Regions from separate parts of the Micromonospora sp. NBC_00421 genome, predicted to be linked through region 1. Evidence: riboswitches for the same ligand, from Rfam matches in the RefSeq annotation. Region 1 holds a riboswitch; each other region holds the start of a gene.
The links. A riboswitch is a leader RNA that binds a small molecule or an ion and turns the genes downstream of it on or off. The one in region 1 is predicted to bind cyclic di-AMP.
Positions count from the first base shown of each region.

Region 2: it holds a riboswitch for cyclic di-AMP, as region 1 does, so the genes downstream of both, OHQ87_RS14945 (C39 family peptidase) here and OHQ87_RS21690 (coiled-coil domain-containing protein) in region 1, are expected to answer to the same signal.
Region 3: it holds a riboswitch for cyclic di-AMP, as region 1 does, so the genes downstream of both, OHQ87_RS00925 (coiled-coil domain-containing protein) here and OHQ87_RS21690 (coiled-coil domain-containing protein) in region 1, are expected to answer to the same signal.

Region 1 covers NZ_CP107929.1:5,137,991-5,147,353, reverse strand. Annotated here, with positions in the region: gene OHQ87_RS21715 (IS110 family transposase) at 36-1,079, opposite strand; gene OHQ87_RS21710 (hypothetical protein) at 1,334-2,131, opposite strand; gene OHQ87_RS21705 (hypothetical protein) at 2,300-2,668, opposite strand; gene OHQ87_RS21700 (helix-turn-helix transcriptional regulator) at 2,768-3,100, opposite strand; gene OHQ87_RS21695 (carbonic anhydrase) at 3,313-4,023, shown strand; gene OHQ87_RS21690 (coiled-coil domain-containing protein) at 4,086-5,111, opposite strand; cyclic di-AMP (ydaO/yuaA leader) riboswitch at 5,115-5,246, opposite strand; gene OHQ87_RS21685 (YibE/F family protein) at 5,413-6,756, opposite strand; gene OHQ87_RS21680 (metal-sensitive transcriptional regulator) at 6,960-7,259, opposite strand; gene OHQ87_RS21675 (heavy-metal-associated domain-containing protein) at 7,355-7,561, shown strand; gene OHQ87_RS21670 (hypothetical protein) at 7,596-7,841, shown strand; gene OHQ87_RS21665 (heavy metal translocating P-type ATPase) at 7,838-9,363, shown strand, end outside.
Region 2 covers NZ_CP107929.1:3,601,785-3,611,147, reverse strand. Annotated here, with positions in the region: gene OHQ87_RS14965 (polysaccharide pyruvyl transferase family protein) at 1-976, opposite strand, end outside; gene OHQ87_RS14960 (acyltransferase family protein) at 1,156-2,424, shown strand; gene OHQ87_RS14955 (hypothetical protein) at 2,571-2,987, shown strand; gene OHQ87_RS14950 (hypothetical protein) at 3,124-3,882, shown strand; cyclic di-AMP (ydaO/yuaA leader) riboswitch at 4,447-4,590, shown strand; gene OHQ87_RS14945 (C39 family peptidase) at 4,895-5,749, shown strand; gene OHQ87_RS14940 (CDP-glycerol glycerophosphotransferase family protein) at 5,822-7,498, opposite strand; gene OHQ87_RS14935 (bifunctional cytidylyltransferase/SDR family oxidoreductase) at 7,522-9,030, opposite strand; gene OHQ87_RS14930 (ABC transporter ATP-binding protein) at 9,201-9,363, opposite strand, start outside.
Region 3 covers NZ_CP107929.1:201,064-210,426, forward strand. Annotated here, with positions in the region: gene OHQ87_RS00900 (cellulose binding domain-containing protein) at 1-1,052, shown strand, start outside; gene OHQ87_RS00905 (hypothetical protein) at 1,674-2,072, opposite strand; gene OHQ87_RS00910 (hypothetical protein) at 2,279-2,431, opposite strand; gene OHQ87_RS00915 (STAS domain-containing protein) at 2,764-3,126, shown strand; gene OHQ87_RS00920 (SRPBCC family protein) at 3,233-3,700, shown strand; gene OHQ87_RS00925 (coiled-coil domain-containing protein) at 3,816-4,871, opposite strand; cyclic di-AMP (ydaO/yuaA leader) riboswitch at 4,876-5,007, opposite strand; gene OHQ87_RS00930 (cation diffusion facilitator family transporter) at 5,140-6,054, opposite strand; gene OHQ87_RS00935 (HelD family protein) at 6,251-8,368, opposite strand; gene OHQ87_RS00940 (alpha/beta fold hydrolase) at 8,644-9,363, opposite strand, start outside.

The DNA.
Region 1 (9,363 bases):
GTCGGCCGTCGGCGGGGTGGATGCTCCTATGGATGTCAAGCGGCGAGTTGGAGATCGTTTGAGGTGATGAGCTGGTAGAGCTCGCGGGCGATGTAGCGCTTGAGGCAGCGGATGATCTCTTTCTTGGAGAGGCCTTCCTTGGTGCGGCGTTGCATGTATTCGCGGGTGTGGGGGTCCCAGCGCAGGCGGCAGAGCACGACTCGGTATAGGACGGCGTTGGCCTGGCGGTCGCCGCCGCGGTTGAGGCGGTGCCGGGTGGTCTTGCCGGACGAGGCGGGGATCGGGGCGACACCGCAGAGCATGGCGAAGGCTGCTTCGGAGGCGAGCCGTTCGTGGTTTTCGCCGGCGGTGACCAGCAGTTGGCCGGCGACGTCGGTGCCGACGCCGTTGGCGGCGAGTAGGCCGGGGTTGATGGCGGCCACCAAGGGATCGAGGACCTCGTCCAGGTCGGTGATCTCGGCGGACAGTTGTTGGTGGCGACGGGCCAGGGACCGCAGGGCGATTTTGACGGCGGTTACGGGGGCTGCGGCGTCGGCCGGGTCGAGTCGCATCCTCGCGCAGACGGTGATCAGCTGCTTGACGGTCAGGCCGGGTAGCTGGGCGCGTAGTTCGTCGGGGGCGGTGACGATCAGGGTCTTGATCTGGCGTTGGGTGTCGGCGCGCTGGTCGACGGCGCTGCGCCGGGCCACCCGCAGGTTGCGCAGGGCTTCGACGCGGCCGTCGCGCTGCTTGGGGATCCCGGTCCGGTCGCCGGCCAGGGCGGCCTTGGCCGCTTGGATGGCGTCGATCGGGTCGGACTTGCCCTGGAACCGGCGGGTCTTACGGTCGGGCCGGTCGACCTCAATCACCTCGACCTGCTCGTCGCGCAGCCGGCGGGCCAGACCGGCCCCATAAGCGCCGGTGCCCTCGATCCCGACTCGCCCCAGGCGACCGAAACCGCGCATCCAGGCCAACAACGCGGTGTAGCCGGCCACCGTGGCCGGGAACTGCTGGGTGCCCAACACTCGGCCGACCTGGTCGATCACCGCCGCGGTGTGGGTGTCCAGGTGAGTATCGACGCCGCCGGCGACCTCGATCATGGCGATATCGGGTGTAATAGAGGGCATCGTCGTCCTGTCGTTCGTGGCTGGCAGCAGGGCGGCACGCACCAGCCGGGCAACGCGGACAAGACAGAGACGGGGCCTCTAGCCAGGCTCCTATGAAGTCACAACGCCACGTCCAGTGAGTGCACGAGCACCTCCCGACCGAGGCCGACAAATCCCGTTAAGGACCCGAAGTCAGTCAGTAGCTGGGTCAGACCCCGGGCGGGAGGTGCTCACCAACATCATCTCTGTCAGTAGGCGGCGACGGCGGCCCGACCGCGCGCCACGGTGGTGTTCTCCCGGGTGGTTTCCGCCCACGGGCGGGGGTTCTCCGGCATCGGCACCACCGACTCGGCCCGTTCCGGTCGGCGGTCGATCGCCGCGAACGCCTCGTCACGCAGGCTGCGGGCCGCGGCGCCGGCCAGGTCGGCGGCCCGCCAGGCCGCCTGCTCCCGCGCGACCGCCGCCCGGTGCCGGGCCGCCAGGTGGTCCCGCGTCGCGCGGCGCAGCACCAGTTCCTGCTCCACCGGGTGCCGGCGCGGGTCCCAGCCGGCGCGGTGCGCGAAGACGTCGTCGAGTTGTGCGTCCGACAACTCGCCCCGTTGGTGCGCGTCCACGGCGGCCCGGTGCAGCCAGCGCTCCCGGTCGGCGTACTCGGCCGGGGTCTGGCCGGTGTGCGGCAGCGGCATGGCCGCGGCGGCGACGAGCCGACTGAGGTGGACCTCGGCCGACTCCAGGGTCGCCCAGGCCGACTCGACCTCGTCCTGGGCGGCCAACCACTCGGCGCGCAGCCGGCCGGCGGTGGTGCCGGCCCGGTCGGCTGCCACCGCCACCTCCTCGGCGTACCGGGTGTGCTCCCGGTCCTGCTCGGCGCGCTCCGGGTCGGTCGGCAGGGCGGCCTCCCGGAACCGGCCTGTCACCGCCGGCCGGAGCCGGTCGGGACGGACCACCAGGACCGCGACGGCGACGGCCGCGACGGCGAGCAGGATCAGCCAGATTCCGGCGGCGGCGGGGACATCGGGCAGGACGGCGGAGAACACGGTCTGCATTACCAGCACCTCACGGTGGTACAACGATGTGGACGGACGGAAGCCCGACGGACGGGGAGCTGTGGGCGGCGGGTCCTGGGACCACCGGGCCGGCTCGCGCCGGACCGGATCTCGGTCGGGAGCGGCCGTTCGCGGCGGCCGGACGGGCACCGAGGGGTGCCGCGCCGCTCAGCTCCGGGGTGGACCGCGTCGGCCGGTGGCGTCCCGGGCCGGGTCCGGCGTCGCCTCGGGGGCCCGCGCGGTGGAGCCTTCGGCGGAGGCGGCCGGCAGCGGATCCGGCCGGACGGTCTCGTCGACGATCCGTTCGTCACCGGGGCGGGTGTCGGCGAACCGCTCGTTTCCGGGCCGGTCTTCGCCGGGCAGCGCAGCCACCCGGGAGGTCACCACGGGCGGTCGGACAGCGGTGGCGGCCGGGCCGCCGGTGGTGGCGAACATCCCACCGAGACCGACCGCGAGCACCAGCGCGGTCACCGCCAGCCGGGTCAGGTCGCGCAGCCTCGACACCCAGACGGGCGGGGCGGAAGCTACGCGGATCACCCGTACAGCCTATCCACACCCGGCCGTCCGCGCAGCGTCGGCGATCCGACCGGACCGGTGACCCGGGCCACCGGGTGCCGGGTGGCGGACACCTGCCGCTCAGGCGTCGGAGTCGGCCGGGTCGGGGGTGAAGAGGGCGAGCAGGTCACCGACCTGGCGGTCGGCCTCGGCCGGGTGCCGGAAGTGCCCGCTCGGGTCGATCGTGTACTCGTTGCGGCGGCCGACCCGGGTACGCCGCAGGTAGCCGCCGGCCTCCAGGTCCGCGACGATCGCCTGGGCGGCCCGTTCGGTCACCCCGACCTCCCCTGCGACGTCCCGCAGGCGGGCGGTGGGGTTGCGGGCGATGGCGAGCAGCACGTGACCGTGGTTGGTGAGGAACGTCCAGTTCCGGGTGCTCCCGGTGCCGCCTGCCGTCGTTGCCATGCCGGTCATCGTATGGCCCGTACCCGGAAAGCCCGCCGCCGGCCGGTGTTCGCGTCCGCCCACGCCCGGCGTTCGACCCGCCGTCGACATCCCCCGGACCAACGCCTGAAACGTGTATCACGAAATCTTGACGTACCTTTCGCTGCGTGTGACCGTGGGGACACGGCCGTCGTCGCCGCCGGCCGGCGTGACCAGGTGCGATCCCGGACCGAGGTGAGGCAATGGCCCCGATCACTCCGACCCAGGCGCTGGCCGAGCTGCAAGCCGGCAACAGGCGTTTCGTCGCCGGGGCGCCCCGGCACCCCAACCAGGGCGCCGGCCACCGGGCGGCAGTCGCCGACGGCCAACACCCCTTCGCGGTCATCGTCGGGTGCTCCGACTCCCGGCTCGCCGCCGAGATCATCTTCGACCGGGGTCTGGGTGACCTCTTCGTGGTCCGGACCGCCGGGCACACCGCCGGGCCCGAGGTGCTCGGCAGCGTCGAGTACGCGGTGACGGTGCTCGGCACCCCGTTGGTGGTGGTCCTCGGGCACGACTCCTGCGGGGCGGTGCAGGCAGCCCGGGAGGCGGCCCGCACCGGCACCCAACCCCCCGGGCACCTCTATTCGGTGGTCGCCGCCGTCGGGCCCAGCCTGCGTCGGGCGGCCCAGGAGGGGGTGCACGACATCGACGGGATCGTCGACATCCACATCGCACAGACCGTCGAGGTGCTGCTCGGCAACTCCCCGGTGATCGCCGCCGAGGTGGCGGCCGGGCGTTGCGCGGTGGTCGGCATGTCCTACCGGCTGGCCGCCGGTGAGGTGCGCCCGGTGGCCCCGGCCCACGCTCCCGCCGAGTCGTCCGCCCTCACCGCCACGGTGCCCGGGTCCGTCCGGGCGACGCCGGGTGCCGACGCCGCGCCGGCCGGCGAGCCGGCGGCCGTCGCCGGCTGAGACGCGATCACGACGAGGGCCGCCCGGCTCAGCCGGGCGGCCCTCGTGTCGATCATGAACTGCTACAGCAGTGACACGTGTACGTGGTCGGTGTGGTTGGACGGTCCGGAGTACGAGCTCCAGCCGTTGGCCGGGAACCAGATCTGCCGGTTCCAGATCACGTAGTAGATGCCCAGCCGGTCCGCGTTGCGGATCAGGAATGCGGCGAGGTTGTTGCCGTACATCCGGGTGTCGTTGTTGTGCCAGGGGCTGAAGCCGCTGTTCTGCAACGACCAGTCGCACGCCTTGCCCTTGGGGTGCTCCCACGGCCCACCCGGGCGGTAGCAGCCGACGAACCGGCTGAAGCCGGCCCGCTTGACCTCCTTGTACATGTGCAGCGTGCGCGGCGTGATGCAGCCCGACGTGGTCGGGTCGTTCTCGCTGCACGACTCGCCGCGCCACTCGCCGTCGGAGGTCTGGCCCGGGGCGACGCGGGCCACCGGCGAGGTGGCGTTGACCAGGCCACCGGTGAAGCCCCGGCCGCCGACCAGGGCCAGCGCCTTGTCGGCCTCGGTCTTCTTCTTGGCCATCAGGTTGGTCTGCTTCTGCTGCTCACGCACTTCGGCGTCGACGGCGAGCTTGGCGTTCTCGGCCCGGGTCCTGGCCTCGTTGACCTCGGCCAGCTTGCCGGCGTTGACCATGTTCAGCTCGTCCAGGGCGGCGGCCCGCCGGACGAAGGTGTCCGGGGCGTCGCTCTCCAGCAGCGCGGCGACCGCGCCGACCCGACCCGTCCGGTACGACTGGGCGGCGATCTCGTTTACCTGCGGGGCCAGCGCCGCCAGCTCCTGCTCGGCCTTCTCCACCTCGATGGCGTACTCGAGTTGGCGCTTCTTGGACTTCTCCAGCCGGTTCTTCGCCGCCGAGTAATCCCGGTTGGTGGCCTCGATGACGTCGGTGAGCAGCTTCGGCTCCTCGTCCTCCTCGTGCCCGGAGGGGGTGGGCGCGTTGAGGGCGGCTGCCGCGGGGGCGGCTGCCGGACCGGCGACGATCGCCAGGGCGGCGAGTACGGCCACTGCCGGAGTCATCCAGCGGCGTAGGGGTGCCGTCACAGTTTTCCCTTCCGTCGACCGCCGACCGGGTTAGCTGACGGGTTCGGGACGGAAGTGGCCCCTACCGCTGGCGCGGATTCACCCCAGGTGCTCGGTTCCCCGGCTCGCCGTACGGCGATTGGGCGGTGGCCCCGCTGGCACCGGTGGGCGCCTTCGGCGGTGACCGGCAGCGAGGTTACCCGAGAGTCGTACCGGGGATCTACGGTCACAACTCGACAAAATGTGTATTTTTCCGATAACCGGGCGTGACCAGTGACGCGGCCGACAACTGCGACCTCGCCTCCGGTTACGCAGCGGAGTGTCACCATGCCGAGTCCGTGCTCCTTTCCGGGTCCGGCCACCGGGTGGGGGCCGGGGTGGACGGTTCGCCGTGCCGGGGCGCGCTCAGCGCCGCCAGCGCCTCGGCGCGGTCGGGCGCGGGGCGTGGGGTGGGTGTCGGCCCGGTCGGGTCGGCGTCGGCGGGACCGCGCCCGGCGGTGGTGACCAGCGCGGCCAACCCGGTGGTCAGCGGCACCGCCGCCACCAGGCCGAGGGTCGCCACCGCACTGCGGACGATCTCCTGGGCCAGGAACTCGCTGGTGAGGATCTGCCCCACCGGCCGGCTGTCGGCGGTGAGCAGGAGCAGCAGCGGCAACGAGGCTCCCGCGTAGGCCAGCACGATCGTGTTGACCGTGGAGGCGATGTGCGCCCGGCCGACCCGGGTCGCCGCCCGGTAGAGCTGCAACCGGGACAACCCCGGATTGGCGTGCGCCAGCTCGGTGACGGTGGCCGACTGGGTGACCGTCACGTCGTCCAGCACGCCGAGGGAACCGATGATGATCCCGGCCAGCAGCAGGCCGTGCAGGTCCACGTCACGCTGGTACATCGACAGCGTGGTGGCCTCCTCGCTGCCGTACCCGGTCAGGTGGGTGGCGGCGGTGGCCAGCGTGCCCAGCACGCCGGTCAGCACCAGGCTGCCCAGCGTGCCGAGCACCGCCACCGAGGTCTGCGCGGTGATCCCGTGGGTCAGGTACAGCACCACGAACATGATCAGCGCGGCGCCGGTGATCGCGATCGGCAGCGGCGCGCCCCCGGCGGAGATGCCCGGCACCACGAAGGTCAACAGGATGGCGAAGCTGGCGCCCAGACCGGCCAGCGCGGCCAGCCCGCGCAGCCGGCCGAACGCCACGATCGCCGCCGCGAACAGGGCGACCAGCCAGAGCAGCGGCGTACCCCGCTGGTGCTCGGCGATGTGGTAACTGCTCGTCGAGGGATCGGTCGGGTCGGCCAACGCGACGAGCACCACCCGGTCACCGACGGCCACCGTCGGTGCGCCGGGGCCGGACGGGATCGGCGTCTCGACCTGCTTCCCGCTGTCCGGCCCCTGCTCGACGGAGACCGTCACCGTGCCGCACGGACCGGCTGCCGCCCCGGACGGGCCGTCGGGGGTCTGCGGGGCGGGCGGGCAGGCCTCGGTCACCACCCGGGTCACCGTGCCGTGGTGGCGGGGGACCTGATCCCCCTGGTCGATCTGCGGGGTGTCACCCGGCCAGAGCGCCAGCGTGGCGATCACCGTGACGACGATGAGCGGCACCACGGTCATGACGAGGATCCGCCGCACCCCGGGCGGGGTGGACGGAGCGGGACGGGTGTGGTCGGCGCCCATGTGTGCGAGTCCTCCCAACGATCCGGGACGGGATACGTGTCAGTTGGCCAACCGGTTCATCCCACGGGCGGCGGGTCGTCGTCGGACGATGGTAGCCAGCGTCCCGGCCGACCGGCGTGGTCGACCCTGCCGGCAGGGCTCCGGCTCGTCACGGTGCGGGTGCTTCGCAGACGGGATGCCCCCCGGTCCGCACCGGAGGTGGGTCAGCCGCGCTTCATCAGGCGACCGACGGCGGCCATCATCTCGGCGGCCATCTCGTCGGCCCGGCCCTCGGCGGCCCCCTCGTGCATGCAGTGCCGGGCGTGGCCGTCGAGCAGGCCGAGGGCGACCTTGTCCAGGGCGGCCTGCACGGCGGAGATCTGGGTGAGCACGTCGATGCAGTACCGGTCGTCGTCGACCATCTTCTCGATGCCCCGGACCTGGCCCTCCACCCGGCGCAGCCGGGCCAGCAGCTGGTCCTTGCTGGTGGTGTAGCCCCGGACCGGGGTACTCGGTGTGGTCATGACCACCACGATAGCGTACCCCTGGGGGGTATGCTACGGTCGCCGGGAAAGGTACCCCTAGGGGGTATGTTCGAAGAGTGGGAGGGGAACATTCGATGATCACGAACTACCAGGTGAACGGCATGACCTGCGGGCACTGCGTCAACGCGGTGAGCGGCGAGGTGGGCGCGCTCGACGGCGTCACCGACGTCCAGGTGGACCTCTCCTCCGGCCGGGTCGCCGTCACCAGCGACCGTCCGCTCGACACCGAGGCCGTGCGCGCCGCCGTCGACGAGGCCGGCTACGACCTCGTCGAGGCGTGACGGGCCACCGGCCCGCCGGGGGCCGGGGCAACCGATGAACACGGCGACCAGGCTGGGTGGCTTCGCCCTCGGTCTCGCGGTGGTGTTCGGCGCGGCGTACGGGGCCGGTCAGCTGACCGGCCCCGTACGCCCGCCCGCCGAGACCCGCCACGACCCGGCGCACACCCCGGATCCCACCCGCCCCACCGACGCCCCTGCCCCCGGCCCCGACCCGACGCCGACCGGGACCGTCACCGGCGGGGCAGGTCACCCCCACGGTCGACCGGAGGTGCCGCGATGACCCCGACCGCGAACGACCTGCCCACCGCCCCCCACCTGATCGAACTCACCATCGGCGGGATGACCTGCGCGTCCTGCGCCGCCCGGATCGAGAAGAAGCTCAACCGGATGGACGGCGTGGAGGCGACCGTCAACTACGCCACCGAGAAGGCCACCGTCCGGTACGCCGACGAGATCACCCCGGGCGACCTGATCGCCACCGTCGAGAAGACCGGCTACACCGCAGTCGTGCCGCCGCCGCCCACCCCCGCCGGGGCGGAACCGGCCGGTGGGTCGGTGGACGAGCTGACCGCCCTGCGTACCCGGCTGCGGGTGTCGGCCGTGCTGACCGTGCCGGTGATCGTGTTGGCGATGGTGCCGGCCTGGCAGTTCACCTACTGGCAGTGGCTGTCGCTGACCCTGGCCGCCCCGGTGGTGGCGTACGGCGGGCTGCCGTTCCACCGGGCCGCCTGGACCAACCTGCGGCACGGCGCGGCGACCATGGACACCCTGGTCTCGCTCGGCACCCTCGCCGCGTTCGGCTGGTCGCTCTGGGCGCTCTTCCTCGGCGACGCCGGGATGCCCGGGATGACCCACCCGTTCCGCCTGGACGTCACCCGCACCGACGGGGCCGGCAACATCTACCTGGAGGCCGCCGCCGGGGTGACCCTGTTCCTCCTGGCCGGTCGCTACTTCGAGGCCCGGTCCAAGCGGACCGCCGGGGCGGCCCTGCGCGCCCTGCTGGAACTCGGCGCGCGCGACGTCGCGGTGCTGCGGGGCGGCACGGAGGCCCGGATCCCGGTCGACCAGCTCGTCGTGGGCGACCGGTTCGTGGTCCGACCGGGCGAGAAGATCGCCACTGACGGGCGGGTCGAGGAGGGCACCTCGGCGGTCGACGCCAGCATGCTCACCGGCGAGTCGGTGCCGGTCGAGGTCGGACCGGGCGACCTGGTGGCCGGCGCCACCGTCAACGCGGGCGGCCGGCTGGTCGTCACCGCCACCCGGGTCGGTGCGGACACCCAGCTCGCCCAGATGGCGAAACTGGTGGAGGCGGCACAGACCGGCAAGGCAGCGGTGCAGCGGTTGGCCGACCGGATCTCCGGGGTGTTCGTGCCGATCGTGATCGCGTTGGCCGTCGGCACGCTGGGCTGGTGGCTGGGCACCGGTGCCGGTCCGACCGCCGCCTTCACCGCCGCGGTGGCCGTGCTGATCATCGCCTGCCCGTGTGCCCTCGGTCTGGCCACCCCGACCGCGCTGCTGGTCGGCACCGGGCGGGGGGCCCAGCTCGGCATCCTGATCAAGGGGCCGGAGGTGCTGGAGTCCACCCGCCAGGTCGACACGGTGGTGCTGGACAAGACCGGCACGGTCACCACCGGCCGGATGACCCTGGTCGACGTCCGCCCCGCCGACGGGCAGGACCAGGCCGAACTGCTCCGGCTCGCCGGGGCGGTGGAGGCCGGCTCGGAGCATCCGATCGCGCGGGCCGTCGCGGCCGGCGCGGCCGAGGCCGGTGAACTGCCGTCGGTCACCGGGTTCGCCGCCAC
Region 2 (9,363 bases), 1.5 Mb from region 1:
CGTCGGCCGGCACGTCCTTCATCAGCCGGTGCGGGATGTCGAAGTAGCGGGCCAGCTCCAGGGTGCGCGAGTCGTGCGCGAACAGGAAGCCGGGGGTGCCGGCGACAAGCGCGGTGATGGTGCCGTGGATCCGGGTGCCGAACGCGAAGTCGAAGCCGGCGAGGTAGTCCATCCAGGTCCACGGGTCGAGGAACATCCGCACCTTGTCCTCGGTGAACAACGGGTGCGAGGAGTGGATCGGGATGGCGCTGGTCCTGCCCCGGTCCTCCGGGGCGTCGCCGTAGAGCAGGGTGCCGAGCGTCCTGAGGTCCTGCGGCAGGTAGCGCAGGTGCGGGTAGCGGGCCTGGTGCGCGGCGATGATCTTCGCCATCGACTTGACGTACGGGGAGACGGTAAGCGCCACCCGGGCGTCGGGCGTCAGGACCGGTGCGGTCTTCTCCACCCGGAGCTGGTCGCCGTGCAGGAACATCGACGGGCAACCGATCACGTCGACGGCGGAGAAGCCCAGCGTGTTCAGGTACTGCGCCGTTATCTCCCCCCGGACGCCGATGCTCGGCCCCCGCTCCAGCGCCGCCCGCACGAACCGGGTGACCACGTCGTCGATCGGCCGCAGGTACTCCCGGTCACCGTGGACGTCGGTCTGCACCCCGACCCCGAAGACCACCACCGGGATCCGCAGCCGTTCGACAAGCTTCGTCATCAGCTCGATGCGGTGGGCGTAGCTGCGGCGGAAGGCGTTGGCCAGCGGGATGACGTACACGTCGTACTGCTCGTTGATCCGGTCGGCGTCGCGCAGGTCGACCTTGAACTCGGTGGAGGTGATCCGCGCGGTGGAGGTACGCAGCAGCTTGTGCGCGGCGTGACTGAAGACCAGGTTGCCGTTGTTCTCCCCGATCCAGTTCCCCTCGTACGCCTCCTCGGGGCCGCGCACGTCGAACGGGTCCTTCTTCGCCCGCATCAGGATCCGCTGGTGCACCAGTCTGCTCCGTTCCTCGTTCCCGGGCGCCTCCGACGGGTCGCCGGCCTACCCACGGGTGCGCCGACACCGACGGGTCCCGCGATGTTAAGGCAGTGGAGGGATTTCGTACACCTTCGGCACATCCGCACCACCCCGGCCCGTCACCGGTGGACGGGCGTGCCGGTAGGGTGCCCGGCGTGACCAGCGTGCCCACCACCGCGTCCCCCGCGCTGAGCCGACTGCCGTCGCTGACCGGGTTGCGCTGGATCGCCGCCATGCTGGTCTTCGGCTACCACGCCGGCACCATGCGGATCATCGCCCAGCCGGACGCCAAGGCGGTGGTCGACTGGTTGTTCACCCTCGGCCTGTCCGGGGTGCAGTTCTTCTTCATCCTCAGTGGCTTCGTGCTGGTCTGGTCGGCCCGCGACGGCGACCGGCGGCGGGACTTCTGGCGTCGCCGACTCGCCAAGATCTATCCCAACCACGTGCTGACCTGGGCGGTGGCGCTGCTGGTGATGTGGTGGTTCGCCGACCCGGTGGTGCCCCGCGCCGCGCTGGAGAACCTCTTCCTCGTCCAGGCCTGGGACCCCACCCCCGGTTACTTCTACAGCATCAACAACGTGAGCTGGTCGCTCTCCTGCGAGCTGTTCTTCTACCTCTGCCTGCCGCTGGTGCTGCCGGCGATCCGGCGGGCCCGCTCCGGAGTGCTCTGGGCGGTGGTGGTGGCGGTGCCGCTGGTGATCCTGTCGCTCTGGCCCGGCCAGCAGTTGCTGCCCGAGGGCACCAACTGGTGGTTCACCCAGGTCTTCCCGCTGGTCCGCTCCACCGAGTTCTGGCTGGGCGTCGCCGCCGCCGAGCTGCTGCGCCGTGGCCACTGGCGGGGCCCCGGCCTGCCGCTGGCCAGCCTGTTCTTCGTGGCCGTCTGGGTGGCGGCACACTGGATCCCGGCCGAGATGTGGGCGGCGCTGCTGTCGGTGGCGTACATCCTGGTCATCCCGGCGGCGGCCCGGGCGGACGTGCAGGGCCGCTGGTCGCCGTGGCGGCACCGCACACTGATCTGGCTCGGCGAGGTGTCGTTCGCCTTCTACCTGGTGCACGTGCTGGTGATGATGACCGTGCTGCGGCTCACCGGGCACTGGGGCGTGGGGCTGCCCGGCTGGTCGGGGCCGCTGGCCGTGCTCGGTTTCCTGGTGGTGAACCTGGTGCTGGCCGCAGCCCTGCACCGCTGGGTGGAGACGCCGATGATGCGCCGCCTCGCCCCCCGCCGCCGTACCCCACCCGCGCCGCCCACCCCCGACGGCGCTGTACCCGAGGGCGCTGTCCCCGGCGGTGCTGCTCCCGGCGGTGCCGACTCCGGCGGCGTGGTCGCCTGCGGCGCTGCCGCCGTGCCGGGGCCGAGAGACGCCGGCGACGGGTCGCGCGACGGGCGTCCCGTCGAGTACGCGGGACCGCGCGACCAGCACTGATCCCACTGCACCAGGTGCTCCGGCCACCCCTGCCGACCAGGGGTGTTCCCGGAAGTCCCCAGGCCGGGCGAGGGGCACCCGGTGGTCGGCGCGGCGACACGCCCGGCGGTGCTGCGGGCCGGTCACCTCGGCGGTAGCGTGGACACATGTTCCCGGCCGCGCCCGCCAGTCCCCTGTGGTGGGTCGCGCGCTGGTTGTCCCGGCTGCTGACCGGTCTCGCCGTCGCGATCGCGTTCGCCGTCGCCGGGCCGGCGCTGTCCGGCTCCGCGCTGTCCGACCCGGTGCTGCCCGACCCGGGGTCGCCCGCAGCCGCCCTGTCGATCGACGCGCCGGTGTCCTTCGACGCCGCTGCGGCCCTGTCCGCTCCGGGCGGTGGCCTCACCGGCATCCGCACCGGTGACCAGGGGGTCGACCTGGCCGGCGTGGTCGCCGCAGACCGGGTCGACGCCGTCACGCTCACCGTGCCGGCCGGTGCCGCGCGGAACGTCCCGGTCCCGCCCCCGGGGGCTACCGCCGGGCGGCTGCCCACCGTCGCCGGCCCACGGGCACCCCCGGCGGGCTGACCGCCCACGCGGGGGCCCACCCGCGACCGCCAGTGCGACGAACCTCACCCCCGCACCGCCCGGCCGGACGTCCTCCGCAACGGACCCGCCGCCGGTACGGCCTCCTCTTCCGCTTCCCGCCCGCGAGGTGCCGACCGTGAACACCGTGCTCTCCCAGTTCCTGATCGAGGTCCCGACCGCCACCGCCATCTGGTCCGCGCTGCTCGTCCTCGCCCTGACCGGGCTCACCGTCCTGGTGGCCCGGCCCGAGCGGGAGCACCCGACCGACGCCGCCGCCGTCGTGCCGCCACCCGACGCCCCGCCCCCGGTCGCCGATCTGCGCCGCTACGCCGAGGAGGTGGCCGTCGCCGCCACCGGGGCCGCCCAGACGGCGCACCGCCGTCGTACGGCCTGGCTGGCTGCCCAGGACGACCTGGACCGGGCCTGGCAGGCGTACGACGAGGCGGAGACGGTGGCCCGCCGGTTCGCCGGTGCCGGTGCGCTGCCCAGCCCGCGTACCCCCCGTACCCCCGTCGAGTACGCGGGCCGGGAACGGTGGCTGCACCAGGAGGCGGTGGCGGCGCACTGGCGGGGGGAGTTGTCGGTGGAGCGGCTGCGGGACGTCTTCGCCCACCGCGACGGCTGGGACCCGCGTCGGCACCCGGTCGAACACGAGGTGATGCTCGCCCGAGCCGTCCGCGGGGACCGGCGTACGGCGTACCGGGTCGCGGTCGGGCGGGAACGGGCGGCGTGGCGGGACGCCGAACTGGCCGCCGAGGCGGCCCGGTCCCTGGCCGTCGAGGCGTACGCGGCGGCGCAACGGCTGCGGCCGGGCCGGATTCCGTTGCCCCGCAGCGCGACGTCGGCGGCCCGTCCGGCACCCGCCGCCCGCTGGCACCCGGCCCGGGTGAACTGACCGGAGATGATCGGCTCGATGCCGCGCCGGTAGCGGTATCGGCTCGGCATGGACACCGCCACCACGGCCCCGCTTCGTCGCGGCATCGCGGTCCGGCATCGCGGTCCGGCATCGCGGTCCGGCATCGCGGTCCGGGGTCGCGGTCCGGGGTCGCGGTCCGGGGTCGCGGTCCGGGGTCGCGGTCCGGGGTCGCGGTCCCGTGTCGTGGTCCGGCGTCGTGGTCCGGTCCCAGCTCCGGGCCATCGGGGCTGCCTGGCGTCACGAGGGCGGAATTGTTATCCGGGCCGGCGTGGGTGGCGTCACCGTGCGTGGGGATTCGGACACCTGGTCACAGGTGGTCACATCGACTACGACGATCATCGGTGGTTGCTGGCGGAGCGTCCGGTTGTCGCCCCCGCGAGACGGACGCCCCGGTCGCCCCACGAGCGGCCAGTCGGTGCCCGAGTGCACCGGAAAACGGTGCGCCTCGACCATGTTTGCGCAGCTCACGGGGCTTGGCGAGGGAGAACCCGGCCAGTAGTGTCGCTGCGGTCCGGTGCGGTTCCCGTTCGCAGCAGGCGACGCCGCGCCGACCCGCTCAATCGTGCGAGTCACGAACCGGGGACCCACCGCACCATCTGGGGTGAATCCGCGGGCCACGGCCCGGGGTAGGGCGATCTTCCCGCCCGAATCCGTCAGCTAACCCGGTCGGCGGCAGCGGAAGGAGTTCCATCCTCGTGTACTACGACCCCACCCCCTCGGTAGTTCCGCCACCTCGGTGCCGGGGTGCCGCCGGACCGTCGCGCCTGACGCGCTGACCCGGCCGACAGCCCCCGCCGTCCGGTCTCGTCGGACGGCCCCACCGAACTGCCCGGCCTCTCGTCGGGCGGCCCACCGAGCTGCCCGGCCCCCGTCGGGCGGTCCCGACCGAACGAGCGGCCGAACACCCGATCCGCGCGTGGCGTACCGCCGCGTGCCGCTCCGGCGTGCCCGGCCGCCTCGCCCCGTGGAGGAACACCCTGTGAAGCACCACATGAAGCGACAGCTACGCCGGCTGACCACTCAGCGCCCGTACCAGCTGGTGGTCGGCTCGGCAGCGGTCGTCGTCCTGGCCACCGGCGCCGCCGCGCTGGCTGCCGGGGTCGACGACGCCCCGACCGACCAGCAGCGTTCGACCGCCGTCGCCGAGACCGCCCCCCGCCTCGACGACGTCGCCACCCGCGCCCAGGCCCGGGTCGCCGCCCCCGCCCGGACCAGCCCGTCGGCCACCCCCACGGCCAGCCCGTCGGCGAGCCCCACCCCATCACTCCGGGTCACCAGGGCGAAGACCAGGGCCACCGCCAACCCGGACCTGACCCGCACGGTGGCAGCTCCGAAGCCGCCGTCGTCGAAGGTCCTCCGCTACGAGTACCAGGCGCAGACCACCTACTACTACTGCGGCCCGGCGGCGGTGCGCAACGCGCTCAGCGCGGCCGGCATCGAGCGCAGCCAGGACGACCTCGCCGCCCAGTTGGGCACCACCGAGATGGGCACCAACTCGGCCGAGGACACGACCCGGGTGCTCAACGCCGTGGTGAAGGGCGACCCGTACCGGACCCGGATGTTCGCCGGCACCCCCAGTGACGCGCAGGCCGAGCGGCTGCGGGCCGACGTGGTCGCGACGGTCACCGACAAGCGGGCCGTGGTCGCGAACGTGGTCGGGGACGTCACCGATCTCGACGGCGGCTGGCACTCCTTCCCCGGCGGCCACTACGTCGCCGTGGTCGGCTACCAGGACAACGGCCGTATCGTCCGGATCGCCGACTCGGCCGACCCGTCGCTGCCGGCGTACTGGGTCAGCGTGACCACCCTGGCGAACTGGATCGCCACCCGGGGCTACTCCGCCTGACCGCCCGCCGCGCGTCGGCCGCAAGGTCGCGCTCGGACATGGTTGTAGTGGCCTCCTTCTCGAGGGAGGCCACTACAACATGGATCGAGCACGATCTTGCAGCGAGCGGTCAGGCTCCAGCTCCCGGCGGGCGGCGTCGAGGAAGCCGTCGGCGTACGCGTCGGCGGGGAAGTCGCCCAGGTAGCGACGGCGGGTCTGCCAACGGGCCGCCGCCAACGGGTCGGTGTCCAGCAGCCCGGTCAGCACCTCGTCCAGGTTGGCCATGTCCCGGCGCAGCACGTAACCGGAGCGGGCCAGCGGGAAGCGGGTCAGGAACTCGTCGCCGTCGACACCCAGGTCGGTCACCGCGTACGGCTTGCCCGAGTAGAGGTAGTCGGAGATGACCCCGGAGACGTCGGAGACCAGCGCGTCGGAGCGGTTGACGCAGTCGGTCAGGCTCAGCTCCCGACTGGCCGCCGCGCCCCACAGGTGCTGCCGGCCGGTGCGGGTCCGGTCGGCGGCGAGCAGCTCGGTCAGCCGCGCCAACTGCCGGGCCGAGGCCGGGTTCTGCCCGGTGTACGGGTGCGCCCGCAGGATCACCGTGGCGCCCCGGTCGAGCAGCCGGCGCAGCATCGGCTCGGCCACCGGCAGCGAGCAGTAGTTGGCGTCGGCGTGGTGGCCGGTCCAGGTGGGGGTGTAGAGCACGGTCGGGGCGGTCAGTGGCCGCACCTCCCGGCGTACCTCGATGGCCTCGACCTGGGGGCGACCTACCACGACGAACTTCTCGGCGGGGATCTCCACGCCGGCCCGCGCGTACCGCTCGATCGCCGCCGGACCGGCCACGAAGATCTTGTCGAAGATGGCCGAGACCGGGTTGGCGCTGGGCGCCTTGTCGCTGTCGCCGTGGTGCAGTTGCACGTGGGTGAGCTGGGTGAACCGGATGCAGTGGCTGTTCTTCGCCCCGTGGTTGACATAGAACGCCACCCGCAGGCTGGGCACCAGCGCCTCGTCCATCGCCTTGAGGGTGGGGCAGTAGACCACCGGGGCGCTCGTCGCGGCGGCGACCGTGGGCAGGAACTCCGGCTCCCGCAGCAGCACCAGGAACGGCCGGCCGAGCCGCTCCAGGTAGGGCAGCCACATGGTGACCTGGTATTCCGAGCCGGGCGGGGCGGAGAAGTAGAGCAGGAACTCCGGCTGGTGCGCCCGCAGCGCCCGGGTCACCGGGCCGCCCCCGCCCGAGGGCCGGAACCGTCGCCGGGCCAGGTCCAGGCCGACCGCGCCGCAGCCGGCGGCCACCAGCAGGACGACGACCAGCGCCAGCACGGCGGGCAGGGCGAACGCGGCGGCCACCGCCACCACGGCCAGCAGCCCCAGCAGTACGCCGCCGAGCCGGGCGGCGACCAGCGGGGTCCACGCCCGCACCGGCAGGTTCGCCGCCCGGATCTCCAGGTTGCCGGCGTCGCGCAGCGGCCCCACCAGCAGCACCAGGCCCAGCAGCAGCAGCGCGGTCAGCGCCAGCACCGGGTCGAAACCGTCGTCGAGCCGGCGGGCGTAGCCGACCAGGATCCCGGCGGCCAGCAGCACCGTCTCGGCGACGGTGTCGGCGTCGGGGCGGACCCGGCGTTCGTAGGCGGCGGCGGCCAGCGCGGCCACCGCCAGGGCCAGGCCCCAGCCGGTGGCCCCGGTGAACGCCACCACCAGGAAGGCGACCACGGCCAGGCCGGTGGTCAGGCACCGTGCGATCAGTTTCCTGACCAGGTCACCACGCATGTCGTACCGTCTCCGGGGGTCGGTCAGCCGGCGTCGACGCCGCTGGGCAGCCGGTCCTGCGCGGCCGAGGTCGGCTGGGCCGGCACCGGGGCCGGCTCGCCGGGGGCCCGCCGGACGTCGATCACCTGGCCGGTGAGGTCGGAGATCAGCACGTCGAGCGAGGACTGGGCGACCGTCTCGGCGGCCAGCAGGGTGTGCTCCGGCTCCTCGCCGAACGCCTTTGTGCGCATCGGGGTGGCGGTGCGCTCCGGGTTGATGCAGTTGACCCGGACCCCGAACTCGGCCCACTCGTCGGAGAGCGCCTGGGTCAGGTTGACGAGCGCCGCCTTGGTCGACGAGTAGAGCGCGTACTGCGCCCGGCCCCGGGTGTACGAGCTGGACGTGTAGAGCAGCAGCTGACCCTTGGTCTGCTGGAGGTACGGCAGGGACTGCCGGGCGGCGATCACCGGGCCGACGAAGTTGACCTGGAGCACCCGGTCCATGGTCTCCTCGTCCATCTCGGCAAGCGCGCCCTTCTCCAGGATGCCGGCGGTGACCACCACGTGGTCGATCCGGCCGGTGGCCTCGAAGGCGGTCTTCAGCGCGGCCTCGACGTCGCCGGTCTGCTCGACGTGGGTGCCGGTGCTGGAGCGGCTGAACGGGAAGACCTGCGCGCCGTAGCCCCGGGCCAGCTCGGCCAGGTCGTGGCCGATGCCGTAGCTGCCGCCGAAGATGACGATCGTCCGACCGGCCAGCTCCTCGGTGTAGCTGCGGTGCGACAGCCGGGGCGCCTGGGCGGCGGCGAGCTGGAAGAGCTTGTCGGCGAGGTGCACGTCGACCGGGTGGGTGACCTTGATGTTCTCGTCCGACCCGTCGATCACCTTGATCGGCGTGCCGGGCAGGTAGCGCAGCACCACACCGCAGTCGTCGGTGGCGGCGAAGTCCGGGTCGCCCTCGGCCCGCCGGTACGCCTCCCGGATGGTGCCCGAGCGGAACGCCTGCGGGGTCTGCCCCCGGCGCAGCCGGGAGCGGACCGGGATGTCGGTGATGCACTCGTCCTCGTCGACCTGGATGATCGTGTCGGCCGAGGGGATCGCCACGTCGACGGCGGTGTAGCTCCACAGCGCGTTCACGCACTCGCGCACGATCCGGGCGCTGACCAGCGGGCGGACCGCGTCGTGGAAGAGGATGTTGACGTCACCCTCGCCGACCGCGTCCAGGGCGATCCGGGTGGTGGCGTTACGGGTCTCGCCGCCCTCGATCACCTTGCTGACCTTGCGGAACCCGGCCTTGTCGACGATCTGCTGGGCGTCGGCGACGTGGCCGGTGGCCATCAGCACGATGATCTCGTCGATCTCCGGGGCGCCCTCGAAGACGGCCAGGGTGTGCTCGATGATCGGCTTGCCGGCGATCTTCAGCAACTGCTTCGGGATGCCCAGGCCCAGCCGGGTCCCGGTGCCTCCGGCCAGCACCACCGCCACCGTCCGCGAGGGCCGCCACGGCGCCGGGGTCTCCGGTGTGGCGTCCGGGCCAGTGGTGTGGTCCTGCGTCATTGCCGATCCTCACTCTCGGGGAATGTCTGCACACGTCCCGGGGGTCACCCTGAACGGAAGATTGCGCCAGCACGGCGACGGGATGAACCTTAACGCGCGGACCGCGCCGCCCCAACGGGACGACGCGGTCCGTCGGGCACCGGGTCGATGCCCTACGTGCGCCCGGAATACTACTTGCCGTTGGCGAATGCCTCGTACGCCCGGATCACCTCGTCGGTGGGCCCGTCCATCCGGATCAGCCCCGACTCCAACCAGATCGTCCGTTCGCAGGTGTCGCGCACCGAGGAGAGCTGGTGGCTGACCAGGAAGACCGTGCCGGCCCCCTCGCGCAGC
Region 3 (9,363 bases), 2.3 Mb from region 1:
CCGCCGCCGACGGCAGCCAGTTCGTCTGGGCCCCCGGTGATGCCGGGCAGCAGGTGATCCGCTCGGTCGGGTTCGGCAACTCGTGGACCGCCGCCACCGGCATCCCGGCCAACGCGGTGGTCGAGTCCGACCGGGTCAACAAGAACAAGTTCTACGGCTTCAGCGGCGGGAAGTTCTACGTCAGCAGCAACGGCGGGGCCAGCTTCACCGCCTCCGCCGCCACCGGCCTGCCCACCACCGGCACCGTCAAGTTCAAGGCGGTACCCGGCAAGGAGGGGGACATCTGGCTGGCCGGCGAGGGTGGGCTGTGGCACTCCACCGACTCCGGGGCCACCTTCACCAAGCTGGCCGGCGTGACGGCGGCGGTGAACGTCGGCTTCGGCAAGGCCGCCCCCGGGCAGACGTACCCGGCGGTGTTCACCTTCGGCACCGTCGACGGCAAGGCCGGTGTCTACCGTTCCGACAACGCCGGCGCGGCCTGGGTGCGGATCAACGACGACCAGCACCAGTACGGCAACGCGGGCGAGGCGCTGACCGGCGACCCGAGGGTCTACGGCCGGGTCTACCTGGGCACCAACGGCCGGGGCATCCTGGTCGCCGACCGGCTCGGCGGCACCCCCACCCCGACCACCCCCACCACGCCCCCGCCGACGACCCCTCCGCCCACCACGCCGCCGCCCACCACGCCCCCGCCCACCACGCCCCCGCCCACCACGCCGCCCCCGCCCACCACGCCGCCGCCGACGACCGGTGGGTGCGCGGCGACGTACAAGGTGACCGGGTCGTGGCCCGGTGGCTTCCAGGGTGAGGTGACGGTACGCAACGCCGGCACCAGCGCGATCGCCGGCTGGACGTTGGGCTGGACGTTCGCCAACGGGCAGACGATCAACTCGCTCTGGGGCGGCACCTACACCCAGACCGGAGCGACCGTCTCGGTACGCGACGCCGGGTGGAACGGTGCGCTCGGTGCCGGTGCGACCGCCAGCATCGGCTTCACCGCCAACGTCACCGGCAGCAACACCGTTCCGGCGTTGACCTGCACCAGTCGCTGACGACGTACCCCCACCTGCCCCACCCGCCGGCTCCCCCGATCCTCCGGGGGAGCCGGCGGCATGTTCGCCGGTACGCCCTGTCGCGGCCCTTGATCAACTCGCTTGAGGTGATGTTGCGGTGTCGGGCGCGGGCTCCGCCCTCGCCCTAGCCCTCGCTCCTTCTCCTCGCTCCTGCTCCTGCCCGCGCAACACGGCCCAAGATCGTGCTCGATCCATGTTGTCAACACCGTTGCGTTAGGGGGAACGGCTGTTCGTCAACCGCCGCTGCCTCGCCGATCATGGAGTTGTGGTGGGTGACAGAACGCCCGTAAAGCCCCAAGGTCGGCACCACCACTCCATGATCGCCGAGCGGGCCCACCCCGCTCCCCGATCGGGCACTTCCTGTCCCGGGTTGACCAGCCGCCCATGGCGTTAACGCAACGGTGTTGTCCGTGTTGTAGTGGCTTCGTGGCTGGGGGATGCCACTACAACATGGATGTTGTGGGGGCACCAGCGAGGGTGCTCGGGTGGGGAGCGCCAAGCGCGGGTGGGTGTGGTCGCGCGCGGGCCGGGTGGTGGGGTGGGGAACGAGGCAGGCCCCGGTCGACGCCGAGGGGCGTGACCGGGGCCTGCGGGAATGCGTCAGTCGTCCAGGCCGACCGGGGAGTTGGGCCGGTCCACGTCGACGAACTCGATGTCGTCGGCGGCACGGTCACCCCCACTGCCGGCGGCCCGTGCGGCGGTGCCGGCGGCCCAGCCGATCGCTGCACCGACCAGCGCCGCGCTGATCAGCAGGGTCCAGGGCAGGGCCGGACGACGACCGGCGAGCGCGTCGAAGGCGAGCGTCGCCCGACGGCGTGCCTCGTCGGCGGTCGAGCCGACCATGTCGCCGGCGTCGGCCAGGCCCGAGCTGCGGACCGACCTGGCGGCGTCACGAACGCTGTCGCCGGCGGAGTCGACCGCCGAGAGCAGGTGCTGCCAGGCCTGGTCGGCGATCCGCTCGGGCTTGCTGCGGCGCTCCAGAAGGTTGCTGCCATACATCGTGTCCTACCTCCTCGGGTGCCGAAGTCTGCGGCCACTTCGGACTTTTCGTCTCTACGGCGCGGGACGGTCCTCGGACCGGCCGGTGTCCGGCCGGTCATCGAGCGGTGCCGCCTCGTCACCGAGCGGTTCCGCCTTGTCCATCGAGCAGTGCCCCGGCCGGTCGGATCGCAAACCCCGGTTCGGGCAGCGCGTAGAGCCGGTTTCTAGCGGACCATGACGACGGACGTCGCGCGGGCGAAATCGTCACCGTCGTCGTCGTCATCGTCGTCGCCCCCGCCCCCGCCGCCGAAGCCGCAGGCGAGTACGAGAGCGAGCAGCGCGCCGACCCCGGCCAGGCCGAGCAGTCTCTTGATCATGGATCCGTCCCTCCGTCGTGGTGACCCATCTCTCGCCCAGGTTAGGCACCGGCCACAACCTGCACCGCCATGCCGGGCGAGGCTCGCCCGAGCTGCCGGATTCGGCCCGGGGTGGACCCGGACCGCTACTCTGGGACGGTTGGAACGGCCGAGCTGCGCCGTCCGTCGGAAAGAACGGGACCAGCAAAGGTACGGGGAAGGACGGTCCGGTCCGTCCGGATCCGCGAATTGCTCATCCCGAGGGGTGGCGACCGAGGCCATCGGAGGAATACTCTCGGTCGCGGCCCGCGTACTGATGAGGCGCCCGGGGACGGGCGAGTGGAGGTGCTCGCGTGAGCCTGTCGATCGTGAAGTCGGTTCTGCCGGCCGGTGTCATCGAGATCGCCCCGCGGGGCGAGATCGACGTCGACACCGCCTACGAGGTACGTGAGTCGATCGCCGAGGTGCTGGCCAAGGGCCGGCCCGCGCGGATCGAGCTCAACATGCGACTTGTCACCTTCATCGACTCCGTCGGGATCAGCGCGATGGTCGCCGGGTTCCAGACCGCCGAGGTCAGTGGCGTCAAGCTGATCGTCACCGAGCCGAGCCGGTTCGTACACCGGCAGCTCTGGGTCACCGGCCTGCTCGGTCTCTTCGGTGCCCCGGAGCCGTACTTCGCCGGTGCCGCCACCCCCGAGGTGCTGCCGGGCGCCTGACCCGGGCAGCGGGTAGGCCGACCGTCCGCTGCCGGGCGAGCTGGGACGTTGCCAGTCCGTCTCCGGTACGGCACGATCGGGCGACCGACGACGGTCAGGAGGCCCGGTGGTCCGGCGGGAGAGCTTCAGCTACACGGTGCAGGCGCGCTGCTCACAGGCGGATGCGATGGCGCTGCTGAGCGACCTGTCCCGGCAGGAGGAGCTGCATCCCCTGATCGTCCGGGTGCGTCGGCTACCGGCCCGGCCGGGTGCCCTGGCCAGCTATGCGATCACCGACCGGCTGGAGTTGGGGCCGCTGCGATTCCCGGTCACCTACCAGGCCGATGTCCTGCTGGTCGGCGCGGACGAGGTCGTGACGGTGGCCCGGCAGCAGCCCGGCACCACGGTCCGTAACCACACCCGGCTCCGGGTGGAGGGTGACCTGCTGCGCATCGACGTCGAGATCACCCTGGCCGCGCCGGCGCCGTTGTTCGGCTACGCCTTCCGACAGGCCCGCGCCGCCCACCTGGGGCTGGCCAGCCGGCTCGGGGCGGCGCTGGACGGCCGCCCCGGCGATGCGCCGACGGTCGGCTGAGCGGGCCGGCAACCTGCGCCGGCGGTCGGCTGGGCGGGCCGGTGACCTGGGGGCGGCGATCCCAGGGCGGGACAGTTCCGGTGGCCCGCCGTTGCCGACGGGCCACCGGGACAGCTCAGATCATCGACAGGTGCACGTGGTTGGTGTGGTCGCTGGACGGGTCGCCGTTGCCCCCGCTGTACGACTTCCATCCGCTGCTCGGCAGCCAGATCCGCTTGAACCAGATCACGTAGAGCACGCCGAGCCGGTCGGCGTTGCGGATGAAGTACGCGGCCAGGTTGTTGCCGTACGTCCGGTCGCCGCCACTGGCCACCCCGCCGAACCCGTTCTTCTGGGCGGCGAAGTCGCACGCCCGGCCCTTGGGGTGCTCACCGGAACCGCTGGGCCGGTGGCAGGAGACGTACCTGGTGAAACCGGCCGCCTTGGCCTGGTGGAGGGCGTTGAGCGTACGCGGGGTGATGCAGCCGTTGGCCGGGGTCGGGTCGTTGACGCTGCACGACTCGGACGGCCAGGAACCGTCGGAGTTGCGGGCTGCTCCCTTGGCGTTGCTGTTGGACGTGCCGTCCGAGCTGCCGGAGTCCCGGGAGGTGGGGGTCGGCTTGTCGGCGGCGGCCACCGCCAGCGCGCGTTCGGCCTGCTCCTTGCGCTTGCCCATGGTGGCGACCTGCTTGCGCTGTTCGGTGATCTCCCGGCTCACGGCGGCCCGGGTCCGGGTGGCCTGGTCCCGGGTCTCGATCATCGTGCGTAGTTCCTGGTCCTCCCGGGCCGCGACGGTCTCCAGCGCCGCCGCGCGGTCCAGGAAGCCACCCGGGCTGTTGCTGTTGAGCAGGGCGGACATTGGTCCGAGACGGCCGGTGCGGTAGGCCGCGCCGGCGATCTCGCCGACCTTGCCGGTCTGCACGACCAGCTGTGCCTCGATGGACTTGAGCTGGCCGTCCAACTCCTGCTGGCGCTTGGTGGAGCGTTCCAGCGCGGCCTTCGCGTCGACCCAGCCCTTGCTCGCCGCGTCCAGCTGGTCCCGCAGTGCCGGGGTGCCGCCCTCGTCGTCGCCGGGAGCGGCGAGCCGGGTGACGGGCGCGGCGACGGCCGGGGTGAACGGCGCGGACGACACGCCCAGGGCGAGTGCCGTGACGACTGCGGCCAGTAGCCGCGTGGTGGTGCGTACGTGCATGCGAATGTCCTTCCGTCAGCCGCCGACCGGGTTAGCTGACGGGTTCGGGACGGAAGATCCCTACCGCTGACGCGGATGCACCCCAGGAACATGGTTCCCCGGTTCGCCCTGGTGGGCGATTAGGCGGCGGCCACCGCCGGCGCCGGTGGGCGCCGCCTGGCGGAGGCCGGAGCCGAGCCTACCGGTACGCGTGTGACACTTGCCTACCTCGTGACTGAGGGTACGAGAGTGAATACTGCTAAAAGGTTTGAATGGGATAAAAAGCTAATCACCAGTGGGTCGGGCCGCAGGCGCCGGGGGCCGCGCCGGGCTCGATCTGCAGGGTGGCGTGCTCGATGTGGAAATCCTCCCGCAGGGCTTCCCGGGCGGCGGCCAGCACGGTGCCGACCTCGGCGTCGGGGGCCATGGTCAGGTGCGCCGAGGCGACGTCCATCCCGGAGGTGAGCGTCCAGACGTGCAGGTCGTGCACCTCGGCGACGCCGGGTACGGCGGTCAGCCGGTCGTGCACGGCAGTCACCTGGAGGTGTTCCGGGGCGGCCTGCACCAGGATGCGCACCGCCGCCCGCCCGAGTCGCCAGGTGCGGGGCAGGATGAACACGCCGATCGCCACGGCGACCACCGGGTCCGCCCACCACCAGCCGGTGCCGGCGATCAACAGGGCCGCGACGATCACCCCTAGGGAGCCGAGCAGGTCGCCGACCACCTCCAGGTACGCCCCGCGCAGGTTGAGGCTCTCCTTGGCGCCCTCGCGCAGCAGGCCGAACGCGACGAGGTTGGCCAGCAGGCCGAGCACCGCCACCACCAGCATCGGGCCGGCCAGCACCTCGGCCGGTTCGCCGAACCGGCGTACCGCCTCGATCAGTACATAGACGGCGACGCCGCTGAGCAGGACGGCGTTGGCCAGCGCGGCGAGCACCTCCAACCGGTAGAGCCCGAAGGTGCGCTGCGGATCCCGCTCGGCCCGCCGGGTGGCGGTGATCGCCGCCAGCGCCATCCCGATGCCGAGCACGTCGGTGAACATGTGCCCGGCGTCGGAGAGCAGCGCCAGTGAGCCGGTGCCGAAGGCGGCCACCGCCTCCACCAGCATGAGCACGGTGAGCAGCCCGAACGCCGCCCAGAGCCGGCCGCGGTGCCGGTGTGCGGCGTTGCTGATCGTCGCGCTGTGGTCATGACCTGCGCCCACGTCCACACCTTCCGTCGCCGCCGCGAACCCGATCCAATCTATGCTCACATCGCTATGTGTGCAAGTGACAGCCCGGCAGCCGGCCAGGTGGGGGCCAGGCGTGGGCGGCCCGGGCCGGGCCGGTCGCGGACAGGGCGGGCCGGTCCCGGGCCGCGTCGAGAGGTCGGGACCGGCTGCCGGCGGGTCAGCCCGTGGATCAGCCCGTCGGCTCGACGGTGGTGAGGCGCTGGGTGGCCCGGGAAAGTGCCACGTAGAGCGTCCGTACCCCGGAGCCCGGATCGGCCCGGATCTCGCCGGGGCAGACCAGCACCACCCCGTCGTACTCCATGCCCTTGGCCTGGAGACTGTTCACCACCTGGAGCCGCGCCCCGCCCCGGTCGCCCAACCAGCCGGCGACCTCGTCCCGGCGGGGCACCGGCGTGATCACGCCGACCGTCCCCGCCACCTCGGCGAGCAACGCGTCCACCGCGTCGAGCGTCGCCGGGGCCAGCTCCGTCGCCGGGACGTTCAGCGCCACCGGGTCCACCCCGGTGGACCGCACCGCGCTCGGCAGCTCCAGGTCGGGGTAGAGCCGGCGGATCTCCGCCGCCGCCACCGCGAAGATCTCCGCGGAGTTGCGGTAGTTGGTGGAGAGCGTGAACCGGTGCCGACGGCGCCGGCCCAGCGCCTGGTCCCGGGCCCGGTCCAGCTCCTCCTGGTCGCCCGTCCAGGCGGTCTGCGCCGGGTCGCCCACCACCGTCCAGGAGGCGAGCCGACCGCGCCGGCCGACCATCCGCCACTGCATCGGCGAGACGTCCTGCGACTCGTCGACCACCACGTGCGCGTAGTCGCGGTAGTCCTCCGGTCGCTCCCGGTCCGCTGCCCGGGCGGCGCGTTGCCGTTCACCGAAGGTGCTCAGCTCCCGCACCCCGCCGGCCAGCTGGAACGGATCCCGGTTGGCCTTCCTCGGGCGTACCGGCTTGCCCAGCAGGGCGTCCAGCTCGTCGAGGAGGGCGACGTCGGCCACCGTCAACCCCTCGGTGTCCAACGACCGGTACGCCCTCACCAGCAACGCGATCTCCGCCCGGGAGAGGATGCCTGTCGCGTACCGGTGCAGTCGATCCGGGTGGGCCAGCCAACCCAGCACGTGCCGGGGATGCAACCGGGGCCACCACGCCTTGAGGAACTCCCGGAACTCCGGCCGGTCGATGATCTCGTCCTCGAAGGCGCGTTGCTCGGGCAGGCCGGTGACGGCCAGCCGGCGGGCCTGCGTGTACAGCGCGGCGAGTACCCCGTCGAAGCCGGCGCGGCGCACCTCGTTACGGCGGGCGCCCCGGTGCAACGCCCGGTCCCGGATGCGGTCCAGCTCCTGCCGTTCCAACCGCAGCAACGCACCCCGGTAGAGCAGGCGCAGCTGCTGAGGGCTGTCCGGCACCGCGTCCCGGGCCGCCCGTTCCAGCACCCGCCGCATCCGCAGCGAACCCTTCACCGCCGCCACCTCGGGCTCGTCGGTACGGGTCGACGACATCCCGGGGAACAGCGAACCCAGGGAGTGCAGGGTGGCGGTCTCCTCGCCCAACGAGGGCAGCACCGAGGCGATGTACTCCACGAAGACCGCCGACGGACCCACCACCAGGATGCCGCCGCCGGCGTACCGGCTGCGGTCGGCATAGAGCAGGTACGCCGCCCGGTGCAGGGCCACCGCCGTCTTCCCGGTGCCCGGCCCACCCGAGACGATCGTGACACCCGCCGCGGGGGAGCGGATCACCTCGTCCTGCTCCCGCTGGATGGTGGCGATGATGTCCCGCATGCCCCGCCCGGTCGCCCTGGACAGGGTGGCCAGCAACGCCCCGTCGCCGACCACCGGCATGTCCGGCGGCGCGGCCTCCGGGTCGAGCAGTTCGTCCTCGATCCGGGTGACCTTCTCCGCCGACGAGCTGATGGTGCGCCGCCGCACCACCCCCAGCGGGTCGGCCGGGGTGGCCCGGTAGAAGGCGGCGGCGGCCGGAGCACGCCAGTCGACCACAAGCGTCTCGGCGTTCTCCCCGCGCACCCCGAGCCGGCCGACGTGCAGCACCTGCCGGTCCCGCAGATCCAGCCGGCCGAAGACCAGCCCCTCGTGTTCCGCGTCCAACATGTGCCGGCGCTGGGCGGCGTGGAAGACCATGGCGTCCCGCTCCACCAGTGCGCCGAAGTTGCCGACCCGGGCCAGCCGGTAACCGTCCCGCTCGGCGCGGACTGCCGCGCGGCGCAGTTCGGCGAGCCGGGCGTACACCCGGTCGAGATGCCGTTGCTCGGCGGCGATCTCCTGTTCCAGGGTGATCTGGTCGGTCAACGTACGGGCTCCTGTGCGACGGCGACGCCGGGCACGGGTGCGTGCCAGGCGGAATGAGGGTACGGGCAGCCGCCCGCCCGCGTCGGGCCGATACCCGCCCCGCGACCTCCGCCACCCCTGGCGACCTCCACGCCTCGCCGGTCGAGCGACCTCCGCACCTCGTCCGGTCCGGCCAGGTTGCTCGGTCGACCGGCCGGCGGCGTCGGTGCCGGCGGGATGCCTGAGCGCGTCGGTTGGGCGATCGGGGCGGACCGGTGTGCCGCCGGCGGGGCGGCTCAGCCCGCCGGTTGGGGGACCGGGGCGGACCGCCTCGGCGTGCGGGCGGCGCGGCGCGGGCGGGGCGGTCGGCCGGCGCGGAGGTGACCGAGCACCCGGTGGAGCACCCCGGCGAGGGCGGCGTTCACCTCGTCCGGGCGCTCCATCATCAGCATGTGCCCGGCCCCCGGGCAGACCGTCAGCTCGGTGGCCGGCAGCGCCGCCGCTATCGACTCCGCGCACGGCGGTGGGGTGAGCCGGTCCCGGTCGCCGACCAACGCCGCCGCCGGCAGGTGCGCCAACGCGGCCAGGGTGTCGAGTCGGTGCTGGGCACCGATCGAGGCGCGGAAACCGCCGATCGAGCGCAGCGACGCGCGGGCCACCGCCGAGGTGACCAGGCGGATGTCCGAGGCGGAGCAGTGGTCGCCGAAGAGCATCCACCGGATGCTCGGGGCCAGGGCGCGCAGCAGCGCTCGGGGCGGCCGCCAGGCGCCGCACCGGGCCAGCACCCCCGCGCCGGTGGTCTCGGCGATCCGGATCAACCGGGCGATCCGCGGCGACAGGCCGTACGCGGTGTGGGTGTGTCCCTCGGCGGTGGTGGAGACGAAGACCAGGCCGGCCGTCCGGGCGGCGAAGTGGGCCGGGTGCCGGTGGGCGTACTCCATCACCGTCATCCCGCCCATCGAGTGGCCGACGAGCACCACCGGCCCGGTCGGGGCCACCTCGTCCACCACTGCCGC